DNA from 3 places in the Streptomyces sp. NPDC048002 genome. Region 3 is predicted to be linked to each of the others. Evidence: riboswitches for the same ligand, from Rfam matches in the RefSeq annotation. Region 3 holds a riboswitch; each other region holds the start of a gene.

Region 1 (9,742 bases), on a different contig from region 3:
CCAGCCGGTCGGCGCCGAGGAGGCTCGGGGTCAGGCCGGGGACCGAGGAGGCCGCGAGCCAGACCCGGCACATCCACTCCAGCTGTGCCGTGCGGTCGTGGGCCTGCGTGAGGCTCGTGCCGTACGCCACCGTGCCGTGGTTCTGGAGGAGGCAGGCGGTGCGGCCGGTCAGGGCCCGCAGCATGTTCTCGGCCAACTCCTCGGTGCCGTAGGTCGCGTACGGGGCGACCCGGACGGGGCCGCCGAGGTCGGCGGTGACGTAGTGGATCGCCGGGACCTCCGGTACCAGCGTCGAGACGGCCGTGGCGTGCACCGCGTGGGTGTGGACGACGGCGCGCGCGTCGGTGGCGCGGTACACGGCGAGGTGCATGGGGAGTTCGCTGGTCGGCCGGAGCGTTCCGAGCACCTGCCGGCCGGTGAGGTCGACGCCCGTCACGTCCCGCGGCGTGAGCCGGTCGTACGGGACCCCCGTGGGGGTGACCAGGACCGTCTCCCCGGCGCGCACCGAGACATTGCCGGAGGTGCCCACGACCAGCCCCTCGGACACGGTCCGGCGGGCGGTGGCGATCAGCTCCTCCCAGGCGTCCGCCTCCTCGGGCCGCGCACCGGCGCGCCACGGCTCGCCCGCTTCCCCCGCTTCCCCCGTGTCCCGCCGGTCACCTCGCCGCTCAGCCATGCCGCGATCCTGCCAGGCCGGACGGCGTGCGGCACGGACGGTTGGCCGGAGATCGCCGGACAGAGTCCGGCCTTCCACTACTCTCTGGCTGATTTGCCGCACACACCGTTATTCGGGGGGAAACATGGTTCCTGATCACAAACCGCCCCGCCGTCGCGCCCGCCTGCTGGCGGCGTCGGTGGCCGTACTGGCCATCGGCGGCAGCGCGCTGGCGGAGATCCCGGCCGCGGCGGCGAGCCGGCCCGAGGGCCACGACGTCTCGTCCCACCAGAGGGACGTGGACTGGCCGGGCGCCAGGGCGAAGGGGGCCCGGTTCGTCTACGTCAAGGCGACCGAGTCGCACACCTACCGCAACCCCTACTTCGCCCGGCAGTACAACGGCTCGCGCGAGGCGGGCCTGATCCGCGGGGCGTACCATTTCGCGCTGCCGGACCGGTCCTCGGGCAAAACCCAGGCCGCGCACTTCGTGCGCCACGGCGGTGGCTGGACGGCGGACGGCTGGACGCTGCCGCCCGCGCTCGACATCGAGTACAACCCGTACGACAGGGACGAGAAGTGCTACGGGCTGAGCCGGTCGGGGATGGCCGCCTGGATCAAGGCGTTCAGCGCCGAGGTGCACCGGCTGACCGGCCGCCGGCCGGCGATCTACACGACCGCGCACTGGTGGAACGGCTGCACCGGATCCAGCCGGGCCTTCGCCGCGCGGCACCCGCTGTGGGTGGCCCGCTACGACTCGGCGGGCCCGGGAACCCTGCCGGCCGGCTGGTCGACGTGGACCTTCTGGCAGTACGACAACGGCGGCAGGCTGCCGGGTGACCAGAATCTCTTCAACGGGTCCCTGGACCAGCTGCGGAGGTTCGCCCGCGGCTCCTGATCCTTGGGGCAACTGGGGCGCGCCGGGCCGCGCGGAGCCGACATGAGACGGAGCATTCCCTCCGGACACCACGCGGCCCGCTTCAGTTCACCTTCCGTTCATTCAGGTTACCTACGTTCGTCCGGCCAATGACCTCGAACGATTGCCTGGGTAAATGGAAAACTTCTCGCTGATCCTCGCGATTGTGGTGGTCACCGCACTCGCGTTCGATTTCACGAACGGTTTCCACGACACCGCCAACGCGATGGCCACCACCATCTCGACCGGCGCGCTCAAGCCCAAGGTCGCGGTGGCCATGTCCGCCGTGCTGAACCTTGTCGGCGCCTTCCTGTCGGTGGAGGTCGCCAACACGATCTCCAAGGGTCTCGTCGACGAGACCGGCATCCGTCCCGAGGTCATATTCGCCGCCCTGGTCGGTGCGATCCTCTGGAACCTCCTGACCTGGCTGGTCGGACTCCCCTCCAGCTCCTCGCACGCCCTCATGGGCGGTCTGATCGGCGCGACCATCGCCTCGGCCGGCGTCGGTGCCGTCCACGGCGACGTGCTCGTCACCAAGGTCCTGATCCCGGCCATCGCCGCCCCGATCGTCGCGGGCCTCGCGGCGATGCTGGCGACGAAGCTGATGTACTCGCTCGGCAAGAAGGCCGAGGGCAGCAAGTCCTCCGAGAAGGGCTACCGCGCCGGGCAGATCGCCTCCGCCGGTCTGGTCTCGCTGGCCCACGGCACCAACGACGCGCAGAAGACGATGGGCATCATCACCCTCGCCCTCGTCGCCGGCGGCACCCTCGCCCCCGACTCCGACCCGCCGATGTGGGTCATCCTCTCCGCGGGCGTGGCCATCGCGCTCGGCACCTACCTCGGTGGCTGGCGGATCATCCGCACCATGGGCAAGGGCCTCACCGACCTCCAGCCGCAGCAGGGCTTCGCCGCCCAGACCAGCGCGGCGACGGTCATCCTGGCCTCCTCCCACCTCGGCTTCTCCCTCTCCACCACGCACTCCGTCTCCGGTTCGGTGATGGGCGCGGGCCTCGGCCGCAAGGGGGGTGTGGTCCGCTGGTCCACCGCGACCCGGATGTTCGTCGCCTGGGGCCTGACGCTTCCGGCCGCGGCCCTGGTCGCCGCGCTCGCCGAGTGGGTCTGCGGGTTCGGTGACTGGGGCACCGCCCTCGTCGCGGTGTTCCTGATCGGCTCCAGCGCCGCGATCTGGAAGATCTCGCGCCGTGAGGTCGTGGACCACACCAACGTCAACGAGACCGAGGAGCCCGTGGGCGTCGTGACCCAGGCGATGGCCGCGGTGACCCCGCCGCCGGCCGGCCCGGTGACCGAGGACCTCGCGGCGACCATCCCGGCCCCGGCCGGCGATCCGGCGCCGTCGCAGGCCACCGTCTGACCCCCCACCCGGTTAAGGAAGAAGCATCATGAAGATCGACTGGGCGGCTCTCGGCTCCGTCTTCGGCGTCAGCCTCGTGGTCACCGTGGCGCTGGTGGCCCTGTTCACCCTCGGCATCCAGGGCCTGTCCCGTCGCGAGCGCGCGGCGGAACAGGGCGGCTCCGCCGCCCTCGCGGTCACCGGCGCGTACGCCTGCTTCGCCGCGTGCGCGGCGGCGGTGGGCTACGGCATCTATCTGATCGTGGCCTGACCCGGCCCGCACTCCTCCACCCGCCCTGTGGGGACGGCGTCCGACGCCGTCCCCACAGGGCGGGTTTCTGACCTGCCGATGTGGGCCACAGCACACTCTCCCTTCGCAGGTCAAAGGCAAGTTGACGGCCCTTCGGGACCCGTGGTGGACTGCCCGGGCCATGTAGGGCGGCAGAAGAGGAAGCCGGTGCGACTCCGGCGCGGTCCCGCCACTGTCACCGGGGTAGCAATCCCCCGGGAGCCAGGAACTCTCACCGCCCATCCAGTCGAGCCAGGGCGCGGACACCCTGAGTGAGGACGTATCGCCATGCGCGGCTGCCCCCCGAGGTGCAAGGACCGGTTCTCCCGGTTCTACCGGTTCTCCGCCCGGCGCGACGCCCGGGTTCCGAACGACCGCTCGGCCGGCTGAGCCGATGCGGGCCGATCGCGTCTTCGCGTACGGCGCCGCCACCGGCCTCCTGGGTGACCTGCTCCTCGGCGATCCGCGCCGCGGGCACCCGGTCGCCGTGTTCGGCCGCGCCGCGGGTGCCGTGGAACGGCTGCTGTGGCGGGACGACCGGGGCCGCGGCGCGCTGCACACCGCCGTCTGCGCGGGCGGTGCCGTGGCCGTGGGCTCACTGGCCGCCGCGGCCGCCCGCCGCTCCCCCGCCGCCTCCGTCGCGCTGACCGCCGCCGCCACCTGGGCCGTGGTGGGGGGCACCTCACTGGCCCGGGAGGCGCGGGGCGTCGGGCGCGCCCTGGAGTCCGGCGACGTGGAGGCCGCGCGGGCGCGGCTGCCGCATCTGTGCGGGCGGGACCCGCAGGCCCTGGACGCCGACGGGATCGCGCGGGCGGTCGTGGAGTCCGTCGCCGAGAACACCTCCGACGCGGTGGTGGGCGCCCTGGTCTGGGGGGCCGTCGGCGGGGTGCCGGGCCTGCTGGGCTTCCGGGCCGTCAACACCCTGGACGCCATGGTCGGCCACAAGTCGCCCCGCTACCGGCGCTACGGCTGGGCCTCGGCCCGCCTCGACGACGTCGCCGGCTGGCCGGGGGCCCGGCTGACCGCCGCCCTGGCCACCGCCGCCGGGGGGAATCCCCGGGGTGCGCTACGCGCCTGGCGCGCCGACGCCGGCAAGCACCCGAGCCCCAACGCCGGGCCGGTGGAGGCGTCGTTCGCCGGCGCCCTGGGGGTGCGCCTGGGCGGGACCCTGTCGTACGGGGGACGTGTCGAGCACCGGCCGGTGCTGAACGGCCCGGGGCGGGCCGTGGCGGTCACGGACATCGAGCGGGCCGTCCGGCTGTCCCGGCGGGTGGGATGGCTGGCCCTGGGCGTCAGCGTCGCGGCGCGTGCCGCGCTGAAGGGGGGCACGTCATGAGTGGGGGCGGACTGCTGGTCGCCGGGACGACCTCCGACGCGGGGAAGAGCGTGGTCACCGCGGGGATCTGCCGGTGGCTGGTGCGCCAGGGCGTCAAGGTGGCCCCGTTCAAGGCGCAGAACATGTCGCTGAACTCCTTCGTGACCCGCGAGGGGGCCGAGATCGGGCGGGCGCAGGCCATGCAGGCCCAGGCCTGCCGGATCGAGCCGAGCGCGCTGATGAATCCCGTGCTGCTGAAGCCGGGCGGCGAGCAGAGCAGTCAGGTCGTCCTGATGGGCAAGCCCGTGGGCGAGTTGAGCGCGCGCGGCTACCACGGCGGACGGCAGCAGCGGCTCCTCGGCACGGTGCTGGACTGTCTGGCCGAGCTGCGTGCCGACTACGACGCGGTGATCTGCGAGGGTGCCGGATCGCCGGCCGAGATCAATCTACGGCGCACCGACATCGTGAACATGGGCATAGCGCGCAACGCGGGGCTGCCCGTGGTCGTGGTCGGCGACATCGACCGCGGCGGGGTGTTCGCCTCGTTCTTCGGTACCGTCGCGCTGCTCTCCCCCGAGGACCAGGCGCTGATCGCCGGGTTCCTGGTGAACAAGTTCCGCGGCGACGTCTCCCTGCTGGAGCCGGGCCTGGACATGCTGCTCGGGCTCACCGGACGGCCGACGTTCGGGGTGCTGCCCTTCCGGCACGGGCTCGGGATCGACGAGGAGGACGGACTGCGGGTGTCGCTGCGCGGCACGGTCCGGGAGTCGTCGGTCGCGCCGCCCGTCGGGGCGGACGTGCTGCGGGTCGCGGTCTGCGCGATCCCGCTGATGTCGAACTTCACCGACGTCGACGCGCTGGCCGCCGAACCGGGCGTCGTGGTGCGGTTCGTGGACCGGCCCGAGGAACTGGCCGACGCCGACCTGGTCGTGGTGCCCGGCACCCGGGGCACGGTCCGAGCGCTGGCGTGGCTGCGCGAGCGGGGGCTCGCCGACGCCCTGCGCCGAAGGGCCGCCGAGGGGCTGCCGGTGCTCGGGATCTGCGGCGGCTACCAGATCCTCGGCGAGCGGATCGAGGACGAGGTGGAGAGCCGCGAGGGCGTGGTCGAGGCGTTGGGCGTGCTGCCGGTGCGGGTGCGGTTCGCCCGCGAGAAGACCCTCACCCGTCCGTCCGGCGAGGCCCTGGGCGAGCCGGTCGAGGGGTACGAGATCCATCACGGGGTCGCCGACGTCACCGGTGGGGAGGCGTTCATGACCGATGCCGAGGGGCACGCCCTGGACGGCTGCCGGGTCGGGCAGACCTGGGGCACTCACTGGCACGGCTCGCTGGAGTCGGACGGCTTCCGGCGCGCGTTCCTGCGCGAGGTGGCGGCGGCCTCGGGGCGCCGGTTCGTACCGGCCGCCGGCACCTCCTTCGCCGCGCTGCGCGAGGAGCAGCTGGACCGGCTCGGGGATCTGATCGAGCAGCACGCGGACACCGACGCGCTGTGGCGGCTCATCGAGTCGGGCGCGCCGGCCGGACTGCCGTTCGTGCCGCCGGGAGCGCCCGCGTGAGCGCGCCGGCGGGTGTCATCCATACGGAAGCGCGAGGCGACGTCATACGTCCGCAGGCGCAAGGCGACTCGGAGGGCCGACAGTGACCACCCCTTTCCCGTTCACGGCCGTGGTCGGCCAGGACGACCTGCGCCTGGCGCTGCTGCTGAACGCGGTGTCGCCGGCGGTCGGCGGTGTCCTCGTGCGGGGCGAGAAGGGCACCGCCAAGTCGACGGCGGTACGCGCCCTGTCGGCGCTGCTGCCCGAGGTGTCCGTCGTCCCCGGCTGCCGCTTCTCCTGCGACCCCGAGCGGCCCGATCCGGCCTGCCCGGACGGACCCCATGAGCCCGGCAGCGGCGGTGCCCGCGCCGCCCGGATGGTGGAGCTGCCCGTCGGCGCCTCCGAGGACCGGCTGGTCGGCGCGCTGGACATCGAGCGGGCCCTCGCGGAGGGCGTGAAGGCGTTCGAGCCCGGCCTGCTGGCCGACGCCCACCGGGGTCTGCTCTACGTGGACGAGGTCAACCTCCTCCACGACCACCTGGTCGACCTGCTGCTGGACGCGGCCGCGATGGGCGCGTCCTACGTCGAGCGCGAGGGCGTCTCGGTGCGGCACGCCGCGCGGTTCCTGCTCGTCGGGACGATGAACCCCGAGGAGGGCGAGCTGCGGCCGCAGTTGCTCGACCGGTTCGGGCTGACCGTGGAGGTCTCGGCCTCGCGCGAGCCCGACCAGCGGGTGGAGGTGGTCCGGCGGCGGCTCGCCTACGACGACGATCCCTCGGGCTTCGCCGCCCGATGGGCCGACGAGGAGGCAGCGGTGCGCCAACGCATCGTCACGGCGCGGGAGTTGCTGCCCTCGGTGGAGCTCGGCGACGAGGCGCTGCGGCAGATCGCGGCGACCTGCGCCGCCTTCGAGGTGGACGGCATGCGGGCCGACATCGTGATGGCGCGCACCGCGACCGCGCTGGCGGCCTGGGCCGGGCGGACGGACGTGCTGGCCGAGGACGTACGGCAGGCCGCGCTGCTGGCGCTGCCGCACCGCCGGCGCCGCAACCCCTTCGACGCGCCGGGTCTGGACGAGGACAAGCTCGACCGGACGCTGGAGGAGTTCTCCGGCGACGACGATCCCGGCCCCGAGGACCCCGACCCCGGTCCCGGTCCCGGTCCGCAGGGCCCCGGCGGGGGCGGGGGCGGCGGGGCACCCGCGCCCGAGACCGGTCCCCAGGGCGGGGAGACGGGGGCACCGCCCGAGGACGGCGAGAACGGCCGGCCCCGGCCGGCCGGCGCGGGCGAGCAGTCCGCCGTACGGGCCGCCGAGCCGTTCCGCACCAAGGTGCTGAGCGTGCCCGGGATCGGCCAGGGTGCCGCCGGGCGGCGGTCCCGGGCGCGGACCGAGCACGGGCGGACCACCGGGGCCCGCAGGCCGCGCGGCACGCTGACGAAGCTGCACCTGGCGGCGACCGTGCAGGCGGCGGCCCCGCAGCAGCGGGCGCGCGGCCGGTCCGGGCCGGGGCTCGTCGTACGGCGGGACGATCTGCGGCAGGCGGTCCGGGAGGGGCGCGAGGGCAATCTCGTGCTGTTCGTCGTGGACGCCTCCGGGTCGATGGCCGCGCGGCAGCGGATGAGTGCCGTGAAGGGCGCGGTGCTGTCGCTGCTGCTCGACGCCTACCAGCGGCGGGACAAGGTGGGGCTGGTGACGTTCCGGGGGACGGCCGCGGACGTGGCGCTGCCGCCGACCTCGTCGGTGGACGCCGCCGCGGCCCGGCTGGAGTCGCTGCCGGCCGGTGGGCGCACACCGCTGGCGGCCGGGCTGCTGAAGGCCCACGAGGTGCTGCGGATCGAGCGGCTCAGGGACCCGGCGCGGCGTCCGCTGCTGGTCCTGGTGACCGACGGGCGGGCCACCGGCGGCCCCGAGCCGGTCGCGCTGGCCGGCCGGGCGGCCCGGCTGTTCGCGGCCGAGCAGGTCGCCTCGGTGGTCGTCGACTGCGAGTCGGGGATGGTGCGCCTGGGGCTCGCGGGGCAGCTCGCGGGCGAACTGGGGGGTACGGCGGTGACCCTCGACGAGCTGCGGGCGGACAGCATCGCCGGTCTGGTGAAGGACGTACAGAGGAGGGCCGCGTAATGCCTCAGGGGCAGCCGAGTGTGGTGCCGCAGGACGGACTGACGACGCGTCAGCGTCGGAACCGGCCGCTGGTGATGGTGCACACGGGCGTGGGGAAGGGCAAGTCGACCGCCGCGTTCGGCATGGCGCTGCGCGCCTGGAACCAGGGGTGGCCCATCGGGGTGTTCCAGTTCGTCAAGTCGGCGAAGTGGAAGGTCGGCGAGGAGAACGCGCTGCGGGTGCTCGGCGCCTGTGGCGAGGGCGGCACGGTCGACTGGCACAAGATGGGCGAGGGCTGGTCCTGGGTGCAGCGCGACGCGCAGCTCGACAACGAGGAGAAGGCCAAGGAGGGCTGGGAGCAGGTCAAGCGGGACCTCGCGGCCGAGCGCTACAAGCTGTACGTCCTCGACGAGTTCGCCTACCCGATGCACTGGGGCTGGGTCGACCCGGACGAGGTCGTCCAGGTGCTGCGCGACCGGCCCGGCACCCAGCACGTCGTGATCACCGGGCGGAACGCGCCCGCGCAGCTGGTGGACTTCGCCGACCTGGTGACCGACATGTCCAAGGTCAAGCACCCGATGGACGCCGGGCAGAAGGGGCAGAGGGGCATCGAGTGGTGATGTCCCAGGTCCCCCGGCTGGTCGTCGCCGCGCCCGCCTCGGGCAGCGGCAAGACCACCATCACCACGGGGCTGATGGCCGCCTTCACCGAGCGGGGCCTCGCCGTGTCCCCGCACAAGGTGGGGCCGGACTACATCGACCCCGGTTACCACGCGCTCGCGACCGGGCGGGTGGGACGCAACCTCGACGCGTACATGTGCGGGCCCGAACGGGTCGGGCCGCTGTTCCGGCACGGGGCGCGCGGCTGCGACCTCGCCCTGGTCGAGGGCGTGATGGGCCTGTACGACGGGGCCGCCGGGCAGGGTGAATTGGCGTCCACGGCGCAGGTGGCGAAGCTGCTGCGGGCGCCGGTGGTGCTGGTGGTGGACGCCTCCTCGCAGTCCCGTTCGGTGGCGGCGCTCGTGCACGGGTTCGCCTCCTGGGATCCCGAGGTGCGGCTCGGCGGCGTCATCCTGAACAAGGTCGCCTCCGACCGGCACGAGGAGCTGCTGCGGGACGCCCTGGACGAGACCGGGCTGCCCGTGCTCGGGGTCGTACGGCGGGCCGCCCGGGTGGACACGCCCTCCCGGCACCTGGGGCTCATCCCGGTCGCGGAGCGGCGGGCGGAGGCCCTGGACGCCGTCGCGGCGATGGCGGAGCAGGTGCGCGCGGGCTGCGACCTGGAGGCGCTGCTGGCGCTGGCGCGGAGCGCGGGCCCGCTGTCCTGCGAGACCTGGGAGCCGCCGCCGGCCTCGCCGGCGGGGGCACGGGCGCGGGTCGCGCTCGCCGCGGGCCCCGCCTTCACCTTCTCCTACGCCGAACACACCGAGCTGCTCACCGCCGCGGGCGCCGAGGTCGTGCCGTTCGACCCGCTGCGCGACGAGTCGCTGCCCGAGGGCACCGGCGGTCTGGTGATCGGGGGCGGGTTCCCGGAGATGTACGCCGCCGAGCTGTCCGCCAACGAGCCGCTGCGCAAGGCCGTCGCGACGC
Region 2 (9,742 bases), on a different contig from region 3:
GCGGCTCAGTACCAGCCGTTGGCCTGCCAGAAGTTCCAGGCGCCGCAGGCGCTGCCGTAGCGGTCCTTCATGTAGTCGACGCCCCACTCGATCTGGGTCGCGGCGTTGGTCTTCCAGTCGGAGCCGGCGGAGGCCATCTTCGAGCCGGGCAGGGCCTGGACGAGGCCGTAGGCGCCGGACGAGGCGTTGGTGGCGTTCACGTCCCAGCCGCTCTCGTGCTCGACGATCTTGGAGAAGCACTGGTACTGCGCCGAGTTGCCGATCATCTTCTTCGCGGTGGCCTGGGCGGAGGAGGCGCCGGTCGTGGCGGCCTGCGCGGGCGCCGCGGCGATGATCGAACCGGTGGCGACAGCGGCCACAGCGGCACCGGCGAGAGCCTTCTTCGGGGAGGCGACGCGTCGAATGACGGAAACGGCGGACAAGGCGGTGACCTTTCGTCGGGGACGTTGCGGCCGCCGCACATCCGGACCACTCGGGGCGTGGGGGACATGCGTCGGCGCCGAGGCCCGTGGGCTTGTCGGCGCCGTGCGACGTCATCCAGAGAAGCAGGCCGGGAAGAGGTCCGCAATGACCGCTTTTGCTAGTTGTGGTCGTATGTGGGGTGACCGGGGTCCGTGTGACTCGGCTCTCAAGGTGCAGGTCAGGGGGTGTTATGGCGTGGACATGGCGTCCGAATTGTCCGACTAGGTCGGATCGTAGGTGATGTGGGTCATGTGGGGTGCTTCACCAAAGGTCTGACAGTCGGTCCGCGGGGGCTCACGCAGTGCGGTCGTCGAAGGTGACCGGGGCCTCGAACGCGGCTCTGCGGGTGGCTCGGCGCAGGGCCTTGAGGATGGCCGGGCCGAGGGTGAGCGTGAGGGCCACGGTGACCAGGGCCCGGCCCAGGTCCCAGCCGAGCGAGGTGGCCAGGCAGTACGCGACGAACCGGGCCAGGTTCTCCGGCAGGCCCGCGTCCGGGTCGTAGGCGATGTTGGAGGACAGCTCGCCCAGGAAGGGCCAGCCGGCGAGGTTCGTCATCGTGCCGTAGACGAACGCGGCGAGGAATCCGTACGCGGCGATCATCAGCAGCTCCGCCCGGCCCCGGAGCCGGTCCGGGCCGGGGAGCAGCCCCGCGCCCATCGTGAACCAGCCCATCGACAGCATCTGGAACGGCATCCACGGCCCCACCCCGCCCGTGAGCAGCGCGGAGGCGAACATGCTGAGCGCCCCGAGGACGAAGCCGAAGCCCGGTCCGAGGACCCGGCCGCTCAGCAGCATCAGGAAGAACATCGGCTCGATCCCCGCCGTGCCCGCGCCGAGCGGCCTGAGCGCCGCGCCGGTCGCCGCCAGCACGCCGAGCATCGCCACCGCCTTCGGACCGAGCCCGGACTCCGAGATCGTCGCCGCGACGACGGCGACCAGGAGGACCAGGAGCGCCGCGAAGAGCCAGGGCGCGTCCTGGGCGTGGGCGCTCGCCTGGGACTCCGGTGCCGCGATGAGCGGACGGCAGATCACGGCCAGGCCGATCGCGCTCACCAGGGTCAGGGCGGCCAGGGAGCGCGGGCCCAGCCGGATCGGGCGCGCCTGGCGCGTCGGGGGCGTGGCCGGGGGCGGGGTGGGGGTGGGCGTCGGGGTCATGCCAGGGCCCGTTCGATCTGGGCCACGGTCAGCCAGTGCTGCGGGGCGAGGATCTTCGTCACCTGCGGGGCGAAGGACGGCGACGACACGACCACGTCCGCGGTCGGGCCGTCGGCGATGATCTCGCCCTCGGCCATCAGCAGCACCCGGTGCGCCAGCTCCGCGGCCAGCTCCACGTCATGGGTGGCCAGGACGATCGCGTGGCCCTCGGCGGCCAGTCCGCGCAACACGGTGACCAGCCGGGCCTTCGCCGCGTAGTCCAGGCCCCGGGTCGGCTCGTCCAGCAGGAGTAGGGGCGGGCGGGCGGTCAGTACGACGGCCAGGGCGAGCGCCAGGCGCTGGCCCTCCGAGAGGTCCCGGGGGTGGGTGTCGTCGGCCACGCCGGGGAGCAGCTCGCCGACCAGGGCACGGCAGGTGCCGGGGTCGGCCTGCGCGTCGGCGTCGGCGGCCGCGCACTCGGCGGCGACGGTGTCGGCGTAGAGGAGGTCCAGCGGTTCCTGTGGGACGAGGCCCACGTGGCGGACCAGTTCGGGGGGCGGGGTGCGGTGGGGAGTGACGCCGCCGACCCGGACCGTGCCCCTGGTGGGGGCGAGCAGGCCCACGAGGGAGGAGAGGAGCGTGGACTTTCCGGCGCCGTTGCGGCCCATGAGCGCGATCGTCTCGCCGGGACCGACGGTCACGTCCACCTTGCGCAGGGCGCGGACCCCGCCACGGGTGACGGCGAGCCCGCTCACCTCGGCGGGGAGACGTACGGGCGCCTCGGGGCCGGCGGCCCCCTTCGACACCGGCGCGCGCCGGAACCAGCGACGGGGGGTGGGGGGAGCGGAGGGTGCGGGACGTCGGGGGGGTGTGGGGGCGGAGGGTGCGGGAGGCCGGGGGGTTGTGGGGGCGGAGGGTGCGGGAGGCCGGGGGGTACTGGTGTCGTCGGACCTCGCGGCCGAGTCTGCGGCGGCTTGGTGGGCCGCGCCTGCGTCGGGCTCCCCGGCCGTGTCGGTGACGGGTTCCCCGGTTGTGTCGGTGACGGGTTGCCCGGTTGTGTCGGGGGAGGGCTTCCGGGTCGTGTCGGCGACTGGTTCTCCGGCCGTGTCGGCGGCGGGTTGCCGGGCCGTGTCGGCGGCGGGTTCTCCGGTTGTGTCGGGGGAGGGCTTCGCGGCCGTGCGGGCGACCGGTTTCCCGGCCGGGCCGGTGACGGGATTCCCGGCCGGGCCGGTGAGGGGCTTCCCGGCCGTGTCGGTCGTGGGCTCGCCGAGTCGTTCCCGTAGGGGTGCCGCGCGGCGGCGGGCGTCTCGTACGGTCAGGGGGAGCGGGGTCCAGCCCGCCAGGCGGCCCAGGTCCACCACGGGCGGGGTCACCGGGGAGACCGCCATGACCTCGGCCGGGGCGCCCAGCACCGGGGCCTCGCCGGGACCGGGCAGCAGGACGACGCGGTCGGCGTACTGGATCACCCGCTCCAGCCGGTGCTCGGCCATCAGGACCGTCGTGCCGAGGTCGTGCACCAGCCGCTGGAGGACCGCGAGGACCTCCTCGGCGGCCGCCGGGTCCAGCGCCGAGGTCGGTTCGTCCAGCACCAGCACCCGAGGGTGCGGGGTGAGCACCGAGCCGATGGCCACCCGCTGCTGCTGGCCGCCGGAGAGGGTGGCGATCGGCCGGTCCCGCAGACCGGCGAGACCCAGCAGGTCGAGGGTCTCCTCCACCCGGCGCCGCATCACCTCCGGCGCCAGTCCCAACGACTCCATGCCGTAGGCGAGTTCGTCCTCGACCGTGTCCGTCACGAAGTGGGACAGCGGATCCTGCCCCACCGTGCCGACCACGTCGGCGAGTTCGCGGGGCTTGTGGGTGCGGGTGTCCCGGCCCGCCACCGTGACCCGGCCGCGCAGGGTGCCGCCCGTGAAGTGCGGGACCAGCCCGCTGACGGCACCGAGGACCGTGGACTTGCCCACGCCGGACGGGCCGACCAGCAGGACGAGTTCGCCCTCCGGGACCTCGAAGTCGACGTCCCGGACGGTGGGTTCGGTACGGCCGTCGTACGTCACGGAGACGTTCTCGAAGCGGATCACGACGACGGCTCCCTCGGGGCGGCGGCGGACGGAGTGGGGGGCGTGGGGGGCGTGGGGGCTACGAAGGCCGGCAGCAGGCCGAGCAGGATCGCGGCCGCGGGCCACAACGGCAGGGTGGGGGCGGTCAGCGGGAGCACACCCGGCTCCAGGGCGCCCGGATCGGCCGAGGCGGCCACGAACATCAGCGCGGCGACCGCCACGCCGGAGCCCGTGACCAGCCAGGCCCGCACGTCCCACGGGTCCGGGCGGTACCGGGTGCGGGCCGCCCGGCGCCCGCCCAGGCGCAGGCCCACCAGGGCGGCGGCCAGCCCGGCCAGCAGCAGCGGCAGCCCGTACGCCCCGCCCTCGGCCGTGAGGACGCCGTAGGTGCCGGCGCACACGCCGAGAAGGCCGCCGAGGGTGAACGCGGTCGTGGTGCGGCGCACCCGCGCCGGTACGTCGGCGGTACGGCCGTACCCGCGGGCGTCCATCGCGGCGGCGAGGGCGACGGAGCGTTCCAGAGCGCCTTCGAGGACCGGCAGGCCGACCTGGAGCAGGCCCCGGATGCCGTTGTCCGGGCGGCCCCGCAGGCGCCGGGCGGCGCGCAGACGCTGGACGTCGGCGATGAGACTCGGGGCGAAGGTGAGCGCGACGACGACGGCCACGCCCATCTCGTACAGCGCCCCCGGCAGGCACTTGAGCAGGCGGGACGGGTTGACCAGGGCGTTCGCCGCGCCGACGCAGATGAGCAGGGTGGCGAGCCGTACGCCGTCGTACAGGGCGACGAGCAGGCCCTCCGCGTGCACCCGGCCACCCAGCCGGATGCCCTGCGCCCAGTCGGGGAGCGGGACCTCGGGGAGCGTGAACAGGGTGTGGGTGCCGGGGATGGGCGAGCCCAGGAACACCGCGAAGACCAGCCGGATCAGGATGACGGCGAGGGCGAGCTTGACGAAGGCGCCGTAGGAGCGGGACCAGGGGGTGCTGCGGCGGCAGGTCACGACGACGTACGCGGACGTCGCCACGAGCAGCGCCAGCAGGAGGGGGTTGGTGGTGCGGGTGGCCGCGGCGCCGAGTCCCAGGGCCCACAACCACCAGGCGCCGGGGTGCAGTTGCGCGGGCGGGCGGGTTGCGGGGAGGGCGGGGGCGTCGCCCGTAGCGCCGCCGCCGCTGCCCTTGTCTCCGCCGGCGCGGACCGTACGCGTGGCGCGGTCCGTACGAACATCGCGGTCCGTACGAGTGCCGCGGTCCGCGCGGCCCGTAAGAGCGCCGCGGTCCGCCGGGTTACGCATGCCTGCGTCGGCGTGCCTGCCAGACCGCCGCCGCTCCCAGGGCCGCCACTCCCGCGACGCCCGCCCACAGGCCGAGGGACGGACCGTTGCCCTTGCCCTTGCCCTCGCCGGCCGGGGTCTTCGCGATCTGTTCCCCGCAGCCCCTGGCCGGGTAGCCGTCGATCGCGCAGAGCAGCGCGCTCGTGTCGTACCGCAGGGGCTTCGCCACCCGCGCCAGCGCCTCGGCCGTGGTCGCGTCCTCACCGACCCGCGCGCACACCGTCCGCGGCCGCGGCGGGGTCTCGCCCGACGGGGAGTCCGCCTTCGTGCCGAAGTCGATGACCAGGGCCACCCGTTTCTCGCCCGCCCGCGCCGGGGTGCGCGCGCAGATCACGTCGAAGTCCGCCGCGCCACGCGGCTGGGCGGCCTGCGCGGAGTCCTCGCTGAGCGTGAACCGGAAGCCCTGGACGTCGCCGTCCGAGGGGACCGCCACGGACGGCCCCTGGGTGGCGTAGATCCACGAGGAGCCGTCGTGGTCCCAGAAGGACCAGTAGCGGTAGGTGGCGGCCTGCGCCGGTGCGGCCGTCCACACCAGGAGCACGGCCGCCAGCAGTGCGCAGGCCCGGCGGATCACTGCCGCTGCCCCTTGTTGCGTCCGCTGATGAGGAAGCCGACGCCGATACCGGCGACCGCGCCGACGCCGATGATCCACCAGACGCTGACGCCGCCGTCCTCGTCCTTCTCCTCGTCCTTCTTCTCCTCGGACGCGTCCGAGGAGCCGGTCTGCGTCCGCGGCTCCGGGCCCGTCGCGTTCAGCTGGCTCACCAGGTTCGCGCCACCGAAGTCACGCGGGTCCGCGCCGGCCGCCTCCGCCGCCAGGATCAGCTGGGCGTACGCGGCGGGGCCGCTCTGCTTCGCCCAGTCCGCGGAGTTCTCCTCCAGCCAGGCCAGCGGCTTCCGCGCGGCCTCCGGGCCGCCCGTCACCGCGAGCGCGACGACCGCGTCGGCGGTGTTGCCGTAGTCGGGCTGGTCCTCGGCACCGGGCAGCGCCGACACCAGGTGACCGTCCTTCGCCATCTCCCCGGCCAGGTAGGACGCGCCGTTCGCGGCGGACTGCCCGGGGTCGGAGGCCTTGGCGGTGGCGCAGGCGAGCTCCGTGTCGTCGGCGGCCTTCGCCGACACCATGCTCATGCCCTTCATGCCGACCACGGCCGCCGCCGTCGCGTCCGCGTTGGCGGCGAGCTTGCCCTTCTTGTCCGGCTGGTAGGCGAAGGCACCGCCGTCCGCGCAGGACAGGGCCAGCTCGCGCAGGGCGTCGTAGGGCGACTTGCCGTCCTTCACGGCGGTCCCGGGGTCCTGGCCCACGGCGTTCAGGGCGCCGATGACGACCGAGGTCGAGTTGGCGTCGCTGGCGCCGCCGGGCGTGTAGCCCCAGCCGCCGTCCTTGTTCTGCACGCTCTTCAGCCAGGTGACCGCCTTGACGGCGTCGTCCATGCGGTCGCCGTCCCCGGCCAGGGACAGGGCCTGCGCCGCGGCGGCGGTGCTGTTGGTGTCGACCATCACCTTGGCGTCGCAGTCCTGGGCGGGCTCGGCGCGGAACGCGGCGAACGCCCCGTTCGCGCACTGCTGCCCGAGCAGCCAGTCGACGGCCTTCTCGGCGGGCTCGACGTCCGACCGGTACTGCGCGACCAGGGCGAGCGACTGGCGCCAGACACCGTCGTAGGTCGGGTCGCTGGTGCCGTACAGGCCGGACGGTATCGCCACGGACGGCGACGGCGACGGCGACGGGGACGCGGCCAGGGCGGGCGTGGCCAGGCCGATCACGGCGGTGGCGGCCAGGGCCGCGGCGCTGCGGCGGACGTTCATGATCGGCGGGTGCCTCTCCCTGAAGGGAGCCGGGCAGCGCGGGACGACCCCGGGCGGCTCGGCTCCGTAGACCTCGACGGTGCCCGTGCGCCGACGGACCGCCGGCGCACGCGAGCCGTTCACATGCCGTACGGGGCGGTCCGGCTCACAGCCTCGCGACTGCTCACGGTTGCGGGTCAGCGCCGGATTTGCACCGGCTTCTCCCTGTACGGGTGTAGTGACGACGCGGCCACTCTACCGGCCCGTAGGGAAGCGCCTGGGAGGAGGCTGTGCCGGGCCGGTGCGCGCGACACTCGTCGCGCTCCTCTCCGACCCCTCGGACGTCACGGAGGCGGGACTGGCCGAGGCCCGGCGCCGACGCGCCGCCAACCCCACCATGACGGTGGCCGAGATCGAAGCGCTCGGCGAGGCGGAGCGGTTGGTGCGTGCTTTCACGGACCGGGGAGCCCCGGAAGGGGACTGAGCCGGATCGGACGGCCACCTGCGTCGAGTCGGCTCAGACGGCCACGTACGTCACCGGATCACTGCCCGTGACCGCCTCCGCTCGGCCCAGCTTCACCAGGCGGCGCAGGTGCGACTCGGCCTCCGACACCGCGATGTTCCGTGATCCGTAGGGGATCCGCTCCCAGGGCCGGTTCCACTCCATGCGCTCCGCCAGCCGCCAGGGAGTGAGGGGTTCGGAGAGCAGGGCGAGCAGACCGGTGAGGCGCTCCTCGTGGTGCGCGAGCAACTCCCTTACGCGCGCGGGCGCGTCGGTGAAGGCGTGCTGGTGGGCCGGTAGCACCTCGGCGGGGGCCAGTCGGCCCACCCGTTCCAGGGAGTCGAGGTAGTCGCCGAGGGGATCGGTGACGGTGGTGTCGTCCGGGTCCTCGTACAGGCCGATGTGGGGCGTGATGCGGGGGAGGAGGTGGTCGCCCGAGAACAGGCGCCCGCGGCCCGGAAGTTGGGCCGGGTGCTCCTCCTCCAGGTGCAGGCAGACGTGGCCGGGGGTGTGGCCCGGGGTCCAGATCGCGCGCAGTCGGCGGCCCGGCAGGTCGAGCAGTTCGCCGGGGACGATCTCGCGGTCCGGGAGGGCGGGGGAGAGGCCGGGCAGGGTGCTGCGGCGGGCGCCGCGCAGGGGTGCCACGTGCTTCTCGGGGGCGCCGGCGGCGGTGAGCTTGGCCGTCATGTACGTGAACCAGCGCTCGGGTTCGGCCGACCGGGTGCGGCGCACGATCGCGGTGTCCGCGGCGTGCATCGCGATCCAGGCGCCGGACGCCTCGCGGACCTTGCCGCACAGGCCGTGGTGGTCGGGGTGGTGGTGGGTGACGACCACGCCGTGGATCTCCTCGACCGCGGTGCCGCAGGCCGCCAGCCCCTCGGTGAGGGCGTCCCAGGAGGCGGGGTCGTCCCAGCCGGTGTCGATCAGCACCGGGCCCCGGTCGGTGTCCATCACGTACACCAGCGTGTGCCCGAGGGGGTTGTCCGGGATCGGAACCTGGACGGACCGTACGCCCCCGCCGTGCTCGTGCGTGTTCGTCATCTGCCCTCCGCCTCGCGGCCATTGCCCACTATAACTAGAACTGGTATCAGTTCTGAAGCATCGTCAGAAATCAAGCACCGTCAGAAATCAAGCACCGTCAGAAATCAAGCACCGTCAGAAATCAAGCAACGCAACGGATCCGACCCACACAACCCGCTTCGGCTCCGCAGGAGGCGTCGGCCATGACCGAGCTCGTGGAACACGGACAGCTGTTCATCGGCGGGGAGTTGACCGACCCCCTCGGCAAGGACGTCATCGAGGTGATCTCGCCGCACACCGAGGAGGTCTTCGGGCGCGTGCCGCACGCCTCCACCGCCGACGTCGACCGGGCCGTCGCCGTGGCCCGGCGGGCCTTCGACGAAGGGCCCTGGCCGCGCGCGACCCTGGACGAGCGGATCGAGGTCGTCACCCGGATCAAGGACGCCATCGCGATCCGGCACGAGGAGATCGCCCGCGTGATCTCCTCCGAGAACGGCTCCCCGTACTCCTGGAGCGTCCTCGCGCAGGCCCTCGGCGCGATGATGGTCTGGGACTCGGCGATCACCGTCGCCCGGAACTTCACCTACGAGGAGCAGCGCGACGGCGTCCTCGGCCGGATCCTCGTCCGGCGCGAGCCCGTCGGGGTCGTCGCGGCCGTCGTGCCGTGGAACGTCCCGCAGTTCGTCGCCGCCGCCAAGCTCGCGCCCGCGCTGCTCACCGGCTGCACGGTCGTGCTCAAGCCGTCGCCCGAGTCGCCGCTGGACGCCTATCTCCTCGGGGAGATCGCCGCCGAGGCCGGGCTGCCGGAAGGTGTGCTGTCGATCCTGCCCGCCGACCGCGAGGTCAGTGAGTACCTCGTCGGGCACCCGGGCGTCGACAAGGTCTCCTTCACCGGCTCGGTCGCCGCCGGCAAGCGGGTCATGGAGGTCGCCGCGCGCAACCTGAGCCGGGTCACGCTGGAGCTGGGCGGGAAGTCGGCGGCGGTCGTCCTGCCGGACGCGGACGTCGAATCGACGGTGGCCGGGATCGTCCCCGCGGCCTGGATGAACAACGGCCAGGCGTGCGTGGCCCAGACCCGCGTGCTGCTCCCGCGCTCGCGCTACGACGAGTTCGCCGAGGCCCTCGCCGCCGCCGCGAACGCCCTCGTCGTCGGCGACCCGCTGGACCCGGCGACCCAGGTCGGCCCGCTGGTCGCCCGGCGCCAGCAGCAGCGCAACCTCGACTACATCCGCATCGGCCAGGAGGAGGGCGCCAAGATCCTCACCGGTGGCGGGCGGCCACCCGGGCTGGACCGCGGCTGGTACGTCGAGCCGACCCTCTTCGGCGACGTCGACAACTCCATGCGGATCGCCCGGGAGGAGATCTTCGGCCCGGTGATCTGCCTGCTGCCCTACGGCGACGAGGCCGAGGCGGTGCGGATCGCCAACGACTCCGACTACGGGCTGAGCGGCAGC
Region 3 (9,742 bases):
CGTTCAGGATGCTCCAGGCGCACCGGCAGGGTGAATCCGACCTGATCGAGCGTGACGGCGTGTTCTACCTCGTCGCCACCTGCGACGTGCCCGAGGCCGGGCAGTACGAGCCGGACGGCTTCATCGGCGTGGACCTCGGCATCGGGAACATCGCCACCGCCTCCACTGGCTACCTCGCTGCCGGGCGGGGACTCAACCGGTACCGCAAGCGGCAGCTCGCGCTGCGCGCCAAGCTCCAGAAGAAGCGCACCAAGAGCGCCAGACGGCGGCTCAAGGCCCGTGCCCGCAAAGAGGCGCGGCACGCAGCCAACACCAACCACATCATCTCCAAGACGATCGTGACCGAGGCTGAACGCACCGGACGCGGCCTGGCCCTCGAAGAACTCAAGGGAATCCGCACCCGGGTACGGCTCCGCAAGCCCCAACGGGTCGCACTCCATTCCTGGGCATTCGCTCAGCTCGGAGACTTCATCGTCTACAAGGCCAGGCGGGCCGGTGTGCCCCTGGTCTTCGTTGATCCCGCCTACACGTCGCAGACGTGCGCCGAATGCGGCCACGTCGACAAGCGAAACCGTGTCGGCCAGGGGCTTTTCATCTGCCGGGGGTGCGGGGTCGTTGCCCACGCCGACCGGAACGCTTCCCACAACATCGCCGCCCGCGGCGAGAGCGTGTGGAACGCGGGGCGTGAGTCACGCGTCCCTGACACCCCATAACGGGGTGTCAGGACGGAGAAGTCCACCCCAGCAGCCAGCTGGGCACTACCTCCAAGCCCGGTCCTTCAAGACCGGGTCAAGTTGACCGAGAACCACCTGCGCTGGGTTCACGAACTCGCGCCCGAACTGCCGCTCGGGCTGCTCACCGGCACGCTGCACGCCGACCCCGTGGCCGTCGCCGAGGACCTGCACCTGACGTCGTACAACCCGAGCGGCGCCGCGCTGGAAGCCCGGCCGGAGACCGTGCATCAGCTGCATGACGCAGGGGTCGCCATCATGGTGTGGACGATCGACTCGGCCGCGAAATGGAAGCTGTACGACGAGTACGGCGTCGACGCGATCATCACCAACCGGCCCACTGAGCTGATCGGTTGGACCCAGTCCCAGGCCCAGCAGGTCACTCCCGCGACGGCCGTGACCGTCACCTCGCCCGCCGACGGCGCCCAACTGGACCGCGCCCAGCGTCCCGTGATCGCGGTGGACGTGGACAACGCCGAGGCCGCGCAGACCGTCATCACCGTCGACGGTGTGCCGCGCGAAGCGGGGGAGGAGCTGGCCCTGACGGAACTGACCGCCGGCGAACACACCTTGACGGTCAAGGCGACCGGTCCCTCGGGTACCGCCACGGCGACCAGCACCTTCACCGTCAAGGCCGACCGGGCCGGGCTCGGGCACCTGATCCTCGCCTCCCGCGGCAAGCAGAGCACGGTGTCCGTGCTCCTGACGCAGCTCGCCCACGGCAAGTACTCGCTGCTCGCCAGAACCGCGGAACTGGCCGCCCGGCAGAACGCGCTCCCGGCATCCGCGGCGAAGCTGATCGCGTCCGACGCCCGACAGCTCGACTCCGGTACCCAGGGCAACTGACAGAGCACGGCTCTCGTGTGTGCGGGCGGGGCCCCCTTGGGCAGTTTGAGTCCGAAGTGGCCGCGCCTGCCGTCGGGAGACCCATGTCGATCACCGAGTCCTTGGGGGCTCCGTTGCTCACCGTGGCCGTCACGCTGGGCGGCGGCTGGCTTGTCACCACCCGGGTCGCCGACCGTTGGGAACAGGTCAGGAAGAGCCGCGAGATGGATCTCGCGGCAGCTCAGGACTTCCAACGCCTCTACGGCGAGTTCGTGGCCGTTTGGAAGACGTGGAACGCCCTCACGGGCGGCCACACGCCTGTCACCACGCCCGAGCATCCCGGCTGGGGCTGCCTCGAACGGGCCACCACCGCCGAGGGCCAGATCGAGGCGCTCATGGCCAAGTTGGCCGCGGAGCGCTTCCTCACCGAGGACGAGATCGACATGCTCGGCGGTGTCCGCCAGGCGTTCAAGGTCGTCCGCCGGAGTATCAGACAGGGAAGACCCATCGCCTGGAACTCCTCGGGAGCCAGGCCCTACCAGGCGATCAAGACACTGTCGGCGGCCACGTCCGTACTCCTCAACACGGCGCCCCGTAAGCGTAGTCGGCCCAGCGCCACCGTCGCCGCCCGCAACTTCCGTGAGATCACGGACAATCGCCACGAGGCCACTTGGATCGACGCCGCGCGGCGCTTCCACTGACGACGGCGGTACCTCGGACCGCGAGCCCAGCGGTCGGTGTGCTCAACCCCGCAGCCGCGCCCTGAGCACGTCCACCTCGCAGCCCGGTGATCCGGGCCGCCGTCGCTCGGTTTGTCGCGGTGCGCGGGAGGCTGGATGACGCCTCGTCAAGAGGTCAGGCTCCGAGGGGAGTCCTGGGTCGCTGCCTCATCGTCCCGCGCGGCGGCACGCAGGGCCGCCTCCACGCGGCTGTCGCTGGTCATCGTCGCCGTGACCGCCGTCATCGCCAGGAGCAGACCCGCGGCGGTGTACAGAGGGGTGCGTACGTCGTAGGCGGTGGCCAGCCAGCCGCCGAGGAAGGCGCCGAACGGGGCGGCGCACATGGCGAGCATCCGGGAGGTGGAGGTGACCCGGCCCATCAGGTGCGTCGGGACGATCGCCTGACGGAGGGAGGGAGCGAGGACCATCGTGGCGCCCATGCCCGCGCCGCAGACGGCGAGCGCGAGGCCCGCGAGGTACGGGTTCGAGGCGGTGGCGAGGCCGAGGACGGCGAGTCCCTCGACCGCGGCCGTGCAGGTCAGCGCCGTGCCGGTGCCGAGGCGGCGGCCGAGGAAGGAGGCGATGCCCGCGCCGACCAGTCCGCCTGCCGCCTCCGCCGTGAGCAGCAGGCCGAAGCCGAAGGTGCCGATGCCCAGGCGGTCGTGGGCGAAGAGGGCGAGGACCGTCTCCACGGCGATGAAGGCGATGTTCCCGACCGCCGGACGCAGCGCGAGCCCGAGCAGCAAGCGGTCGCGGAAGACGTACGAGGCGCCGGCGCGGGCCTGTTGGAGCAGCGACTCGCGGGCCTGCGGAACGGGTCGGGGCGCCGCGGGCAAGGACCGTACGAGCAGGGCCGAGAGGGCGAACGAGACCGCGTCGGCGAGGAGCGGAACCGCCCGCCCGAGAGTGAGCAGGGCACTGCCCGCGGGGGGCCCGGCGAAGCCGGACATCGCCGTCTGGGTCCCGCGCAGGCGGGAGTTGGCCCGCTCCAGCAGCGCGGGGTCACGGCCGAGGAGGTCCGGGAGGTAGGCCGAGGCGGCCGTGTCGAAGAAGAGTCCGCCGAGGCCGAGGAGGAAGGCGACGGTGGCGAGCAGCGGGATGCTCAGCAAGTCCAGGGCCGCGGCTGCCGCCGGTACCACGAGCAGTGCCGCCCGCGCCGCGTCGGTGACCCACATCGTGACGCGTCGGTCCCAGCGGTCGACCAGGGCGCCGCCGAGCACCCCGAAGAGCAGCCACGGCAGGGTTCCGGCGGCGGTGACGACGGCGAGTGCCATCGGATCCCGGGTCAAGGTCAGCGCGAGCAGCGGCAGGGCGGCATGTGACACACCGTCACCGAGTGAGGAGATCGTCTGCGCGGTCCACAGCCGTCCGAACCCGGTCGGCAACTTGCTTATGGGTGACGTCATTTGGCGTCCTCCTCGGCGGCCTGTGCGCGCGAGGCCGGGTGGAACAGGGCGAAGACGAGGGAGGTGTCCGGCAGGGACGGATCGGACAGCGCCCGGTACTCGTCCGCCAGCGCCTCCAGTCGCGTCCCCAGCTCGGCGAACTGTTCGTCGGTGAGGCGCAGATGCGCCATGCGGACGTGCCTGGCGCTGTCCGCGGAAGCCCTCTCCAGGTCCGCCATCGCGTGCCGCATCAGGACGTCCGGGCCGCCCTCGCCCGGGTCCGGCAGCACGATCGACCGCGCGGCCATGGCGTAGTAGCGCTCGGTGACCCCGCGTACCTTCCGGGTCCGGACCACCTTCACCAGTCCGGCCCGCTCCAGCAGCCGTACGTGGTAGCTGGAACTCCCCTTCGCGAGGCCCACTCGGTCGGCGATCTGCGTGATGGTGGCGGGCTCGAAGCGGAGCACGGCCATGATCCGGTGCCGCGTGAGGTTGGAGACGGCACGCAGCTGTTCGTCCGTGGTGACGTGAAAGGTCTCGGGAAGGTCGTCGGCAGGCATGCGAGCAATGGTCAACGACTCTTGACCATTGCGCAAGGGGATTGTGGACACTGAACGTGGTGGTGGGCCTTGTCCGGGATCTGCGGTGCGTGCGGCGGCCGTTGTGGCGTAGTACTGCTGGGGAGCCTCAACCTGAGGCTCAACGCCCGATCTGTGTTGCCTTGGAGTTGTCGATGGCCGTTCGTCGTGTCGTACCCAATGTCCGGTCGGAGGCTGTGGAGGAGAGCCGCGAGTTTTACGGGCTGCTGGGGTTCGAGAAGGTCATGGACCACGGCTGGATCATGACGCTCGCGTCGCCGTCGAGCCCGACCGCGCAGATCAGTCTCATGGGCGAGGACAAGACCGCGCCCGTCACCCCGGACCTCAGCGTCGAGGTGGATGACGTGGACGCGGCCTACGCGGCTGTGCGGGAGAGCGGTGCGGAGATCGTTCATCCCTTGCAGGACGAGGAGTGGGGGGTGCGGCGGTTCTGCGTGCGCGACCCCAACGGCCAGGTGGTGAACGTACTGGGGCACCGCTGACGGGCAGGGACGGCGGGGGCGCGTGTCGCGTGCGCACGGCGCTCGCGTGGGGCGTGTCACCCCGGTCCGTTGCCGGGCGGGCGTGGTGGACCGGGCCGACCACGTGCCATGATGGCTCGCGACAAAGGCGACGGCGGAACGAGGAAGCCGGTGTGAATCCGGCGCGGTCCCGCCACTGTGATCGGCGAGCGGACCCCGAACAGACCACTGCCCGGATGCGGGTGGGAAGGCCGGGGCGAGCCTTGACCCGAGAGCCAGGAGACTCACGCGGTCGCCTCCTCGACGTAGCTGGGGCGGATTTCCCCGGAGAGGAGGGCGTGTAGTGATGCCCTTGGAGGGGTTGCGACCCGGCTCGATGCCCTGCGGCCACGGCGTACCGTGGTCGACCGCGGGGGTTGCGCGCCGCCCGCTGACACCCGGTTTCCCGCGGCTCCGTACCCTTGCCCCGCTCCGTCTTGTGACCCCGCTTCCACCTACCCGGTGCGGTCGTTCAGCGGCTCCGGCTGCCGTCGCGACCCCGTAGCCGAGCGGGGGCGACGCCGCTTACCCGGTCGTCGACACTCGACGCGAGTGCCCCCAGCCGTGCCCCGGACCGTGATCCGGACCGTTCCCGTGCCATCCCTCGGTGAGAGGACCCACCCCATGACGGGCAAGCGCCCTGTGACCCTGCTGTCGGCGATAGCCGCGGCCCTGCTGATGTCCGGCTGCGGTGAGAGCGCCACGCGGGACGATGCCGCTCCGAAGGGTGCCGCCGCCGACGGTTACCCGGTGACGGTGTCCAACTGCGGGGTGAGGACGACCTATCAGCGTCCCCCGGAGCGAGCGGTGTCGCTCAACCAGCACGCCACGGAGGTCATGCTGGCACTCGGCCTGGAGAACTCGATGGTGGGTACGGCCTACCTCGACGACGAGATCCTCCCCGAGTACCAGGACGCCTACGACGGCATCGACGTCATCGCGAAGGAGTACCCGTCCTTCGAGACGCTGCTGGCGGCCGAACCCGACCTGGCGTACGGGGGGTTCGCCTCCACCTTCGACGAGAAGGACGGCCGCAGCCGCGAGGCCCTGTCCGACGCGGGCATCAACTCCTACCTGAACATCGAGGAATGCCCCTCCGGCCCCGTGACGATGGCCACGATGGACCAGGAGATCCGCAACGTCGCCAAGATCTTCGGCGTCTCGGAACGCGCCGAATCGGAACTGAAGGAACTCCACGCCACCCTCGACACGGTCGAGGAGAAGCTCGACGGAGTCGATCCGGTGGACCTCTTCGTCTACGACAGCGGTGACAAGACCGCGTTCACGGCCGGCGGGGCCGGTATCGGCAACGAGATGATCGAGCAGGCCGGTGGCGTGAACCTCTTCGCCGATCTGGACAAGGCGTTCGGTGACGTGTCCTTCGAGCAGGTCGCCGAACGGGCGCCCGAGGTCATCGTCATCTACGACTACGGCGACCAGACGGTCGAGGACAAGAAGAAGTTCCTGCTGGCGAACCCGGCCCTGAAGGACGTACCCGCCATCAAGAACGAGCGGTTCGCCGTGCTGCCCCTGTCGTCCACGGTGCTGGGCGTCCGGGTCCCCGCAGCGGTGGAGTCCCTGGCCCGCCAGATCCACCCGGACCGCTTCAAGTGAGTGAGGCGGCGGAACTGACCGAGGAGCAGGGCACGAAGTCCGCCCTCCCCGCGGTGCGGGACGGCGGCGCCGATGGCCGGCGCACCCGTCGGATGCCCTTCCCGCTCGTGCTACTGGTGCTCGGCGCGCTCGTCGTGGTCGCGGCCACGTTCGGGATCGCCGTCGGGTCGATCAGCGTCCCGGCCGGACAGGTGTGGGGCATCCTCCTGCACCGGGTGCATCCGGCGCTGGCCGATCCGACCTGGACCCCGGTCCGCGAGACGATCGTCATCGACGTACGGCTGCCGCGGGTGCTGCTCGCCGGGGTCGTCGGCGCGGGCCTGGCGGTGTCCGGGATGGCCCTTCAGGCCCTCGTGCGCAATCCGCTCGCCGACCCGATGCTGCTCGGGGTCTCCTCGGGCGCCTCGGTCGGCGCGGTGCTCGTCGTCGTCCTCAACCTCTCCCTGTTCGGGGTCTTCTCCCTGCCGATCGCGGCCTTCCTCGGGGCACTGGCCGCGCTGGTCGCCGTCTACTTCCTGGCCCGCTCCGGTGGCCGGATGACCACCGTCCGGCTCGTGCTGGCGGGCGTGGCGACCGCCGAGGTGCTGTCGGCGCTCGCCAGCTTCCTGATCGTCACCTCCGACGACCCGCACAAGACGCAGTCGGCGCTGCGCTGGATGCTCGGCGGGCTGGGCGGCACCACCTGGACCGTGGTCTGGATCCCCGTGGGCGCCGTCCTGCTCGGCACCGCCGTCCTGCTCGGCGTCTGCCGGCCGCTGAACCTGCTGCTCGCGGGGGAGGAGGCGGCCGTCGCGCTCGGTCTGGACGTGCACCGCTTCCGGGCGGCGCTGTTCACGCTGGTCGCGGTGATGATCGGCACGATCGTCGCGGTCAGCGGCCAGATCGGCTTTGTCGGCCTGATCATGCCGCACGTGGTGCGCCTGCTCGTCGGCGCCGACCACCGCCGTGCGCTGCCCGCCGCCGCCCTGCTAGGCGCGGCGTTCCTCATCGCCGCGGATCTCGCGGCACGCACGGTCATGAGTCCGGAGGAGATTCCGGTGGGCATCCTCACCGCCCTGGTCGGCGGTCCCTTCTTCCTGTGGCTGATGCGTCGGAGGACAGCATGACGAGGACGACGGAGACGCCGAGCGAGAAGCCGACGGAGAAGCCGACGGAGAAGCCGACGGAGAAGGCGACCGCCAAGGCGACGGAGAAGGTGATGGAGAAGACGGTGGATCCGATGTCGGTCACGGCCGCGCCCGGCACCCTGGCCGTGGAGGACGTCTCCGTCGTCGTCGAGGGACGGGCCCTGGTGGACCGGGCGTCCCTGCGCGTGGACCCCGGCGAGGTGGTCGGCCTCGTCGGACCCAACGGGGCCGGCAAATCGACCCTGTTGCGCACCGTCTACCGGGCGCTGCGTCCGACCTCGGGACGGGTGCTGCTCGACGGTCAGGACGTCCGGCGGATGAAGGGCAAGAGCCTCGCCCGGCTGCTCGCCGCCGTTCTCCAGGAGTCCGCCGGCGACTTCGAACTCTCCGTCTACGACGTGGTGGCCATGGGCCGTACCCCGCACAAGCGGCCCTTCGACGGGGACGACGCCGACGACCGTGCCGTCATCATGGCCGCGCTCGCCGAACTCGACGCCGCCGGACTCGCCCGTGCCCCCTTCTCCCGGCTGTCGGGCGGCGAGAAGCAGCGCGTGCTCATCGCCAGGGCCCTCGCCCAGCGGGCGGGCACGATGGTGCTGGACGAGCCGACCAACCACCTCGACCTGCGCCACCAACTCGACACCCTGCGCCTGGTCCGGCGGCTCGGGGTGACGGCCCTCGTCGCGCTCCACGACCTCAACCTGGCCGCCGCGTTCTGCGACCGGATCTGCGTGCTGGCCGGCGGCCGCGTCGTCACCACCGGTCCTCCCGCGCAGGTCCTCACCGCCGAACTGCTGGCCGATGTCTACCGCGTCGACGCCGAGGTGACCAGGCGCCCCGGCACCGGTGCGCCGCCCATCACGCTCCTCACGGGCACCGACTCCTTCGGGAGGCCGAAGTGAACACCTCACGCCAGGCACCCGGGACCGTCGTCGCCGAAGCCCTCCAGGACATCGCGGCGTTCGGATCCTTCTTCTCCGTCGAGTCGGGCGGCCCAGCCGAGGGTTGGCATCCGGTCGAGGAGGCGTACGCCCGCGGCTTCGCCGACCTCGTCGCGGCGACCGCGGACCGCTACGGCACCGGTGAACTGCGCATCGGCGCCTCCATCGTGCAGCTCGGGCACGCCGCCCGCCTGTGGTCACCCCTGCTGGCCTGCACGGTCGTGCACGCGATCGTCCCCGATCTGAGCCGGGTCCTGCGCGCCGACGACGGCCCCGCACTGCGCCTGCCCGCGGACCCCGACGGCTGGTACGCCCCGGCGATACCGCGGCTCACGGAGGTGCTGTACGAGATGGTCATGACCCGGCACCTGGACGTGCTCGCCGCCGGACTGCGCGTCAAGGTGGCTCCCGGACTGCTCGCCGGCAACGCGGCGTCGGCGCTGGTGGAGGCGGCGCGGGCCGTCCTGACCGCCCGCCCGGACCTGGCCGACCCCCTTTCCGCACTCGTCGCGGGCCTGCTGAACACGGGCCGGCTGAACGGCACCGGAAAGGTCCTGGGACCCGATCTCACCTTCCGCAGGCGCAGCTGTTGCCTCTATTACCGGGTGCCTTCCGGTGAGAAGTGCGGCGACTGTTCCCTGGCCCGATGAACGGCCCCGTCGCCGACCGGGCGTAGCCACCGCACGGCGGCTACGGTCACCTCCGTGAGTACGGCACTGACAAGATCGACCGAGACCTGCGGTTCCAACAAATGCTGGAAGGAACCGACGAGATCATGCGTGTCATCGTGGCCCGCGGACTGACGGAGGCATTCGGATGAACGACGTCCTGTTCCATGTGACGGGCCGGGCGGGCCATATCACCCTCAACCGCCCCAGGGCCCTGAATGCCCTCACCCACGACATGGTGTCGCGCATCGACCAGGCGCTCACGGAGTGGGAGGACGATCCGGCGATCGAGACCGTGGTCATCAGCGGTGCGGGAGAGCGCGGTCTGTGCGCCGGCGGTGACATCCGCGCCATCCACGACGACGCCCGCGACCGGGACGGCAGCGCCTCGGCCGCGTTCTGGCGCGACGAGTACCGGCTCAACGCCCGTATCGCCCGCTACCCCAAGCCGTACGCAGCCCTCATGGACGGCATCGTGATGGGCGGAGGCGTCGGCGTCTCCGCGCACGGCAGCGTCCGGATCGTCACCGAACGGTCCAGGATCGCGATGCCGGAGACCGGCATCGGTTTCGTCCCGGACGTCGGCGGCACCTACCTGCTCGGCCTCGCCCCCGGTGAGCTGGGCACCTGCCT

What was found. A riboswitch is a leader RNA that binds a small molecule or an ion and turns the genes downstream of it on or off. The one in region 3 is predicted to bind cobalamin.
Region 1: another riboswitch for cobalamin. It lies ahead of AB0E07_RS19455 (cobalamin biosynthesis protein); the one in region 3 lies ahead of AB0E07_RS33895 (ABC transporter substrate-binding protein).
Region 2: another riboswitch for cobalamin. It lies ahead of AB0E07_RS01840 (prenyltransferase/squalene oxidase repeat-containing protein); the one in region 3 lies ahead of AB0E07_RS33895 (ABC transporter substrate-binding protein).

The regions. Positions count from the first base shown of each region.
Region 1 is NZ_JBEZNL010000014.1:104,027-113,768, reverse strand. Features, by position in the region: gene AB0E07_RS19475 (class II aldolase/adducin family protein) at 1-676, opposite strand, end outside; gene AB0E07_RS19470 (lysozyme) at 801-1,550, shown strand; gene AB0E07_RS19465 (inorganic phosphate transporter) at 1,705-2,940, shown strand; gene AB0E07_RS19460 (hypothetical protein) at 2,969-3,190, shown strand; cobalamin riboswitch at 3,318-3,461, shown strand; gene AB0E07_RS19455 (cobalamin biosynthesis protein) at 3,603-4,544, shown strand; gene AB0E07_RS19450 (cobyric acid synthase) at 4,541-6,076, shown strand; gene AB0E07_RS19445 (putative cobaltochelatase) at 6,159-8,174, shown strand; gene cobO (cob(I)yrinic acid a,c-diamide adenosyltransferase) at 8,174-8,773, shown strand; gene AB0E07_RS19435 (cobyrinate a,c-diamide synthase) at 8,773-9,742, shown strand, end outside.
Region 2 is NZ_JBEZNL010000001.1:417,297-427,038, reverse strand. Features, by position in the region: gene AB0E07_RS01865 (transglycosylase SLT domain-containing protein) at 6-422, opposite strand; gene AB0E07_RS01860 (ECF transporter S component) at 757-1,617, opposite strand; gene AB0E07_RS01855 (ATP-binding cassette domain-containing protein) at 1,614-3,674, opposite strand; gene AB0E07_RS01850 (energy-coupling factor transporter transmembrane component T) at 3,671-4,942, opposite strand; gene AB0E07_RS01845 (SCO2322 family protein) at 4,935-5,555, opposite strand; gene AB0E07_RS01840 (prenyltransferase/squalene oxidase repeat-containing protein) at 5,552-6,787, opposite strand; cobalamin riboswitch at 6,904-7,048, opposite strand; gene AB0E07_RS01835 (hypothetical protein) at 7,068-7,250, shown strand; gene AB0E07_RS01830 (MBL fold metallo-hydrolase) at 7,284-8,309, opposite strand; gene AB0E07_RS01825 (aldehyde dehydrogenase) at 8,492-9,742, shown strand, end outside.
Region 3 is NZ_JBEZNL010000043.1:25,971-35,712, forward strand. Features, by position in the region: gene AB0E07_RS33865 (transposase) at 1-713, shown strand, start outside; gene AB0E07_RS33870 (glycerophosphodiester phosphodiesterase family protein) at 795-1,577, shown strand; gene AB0E07_RS33875 (hypothetical protein) at 1,661-2,257, shown strand; gene AB0E07_RS33880 (MFS transporter) at 2,404-3,681, opposite strand; gene AB0E07_RS33885 (winged helix-turn-helix domain-containing protein) at 3,678-4,220, opposite strand; gene AB0E07_RS33890 (VOC family protein) at 4,394-4,741, shown strand; cobalamin riboswitch at 4,879-5,006, shown strand; gene AB0E07_RS33895 (ABC transporter substrate-binding protein) at 5,384-6,373, shown strand; gene AB0E07_RS33900 (iron ABC transporter permease) at 6,466-7,479, shown strand; gene AB0E07_RS33905 (ABC transporter ATP-binding protein) at 7,593-8,402, shown strand; gene AB0E07_RS33910 ((2Fe-2S)-binding protein) at 8,399-9,091, shown strand; partial or broken gene AB0E07_RS33915 (acyl-CoA dehydrogenase family protein) at 9,100-9,261, shown strand; gene AB0E07_RS33920 (enoyl-CoA hydratase/isomerase family protein) at 9,258-9,742, shown strand, end outside.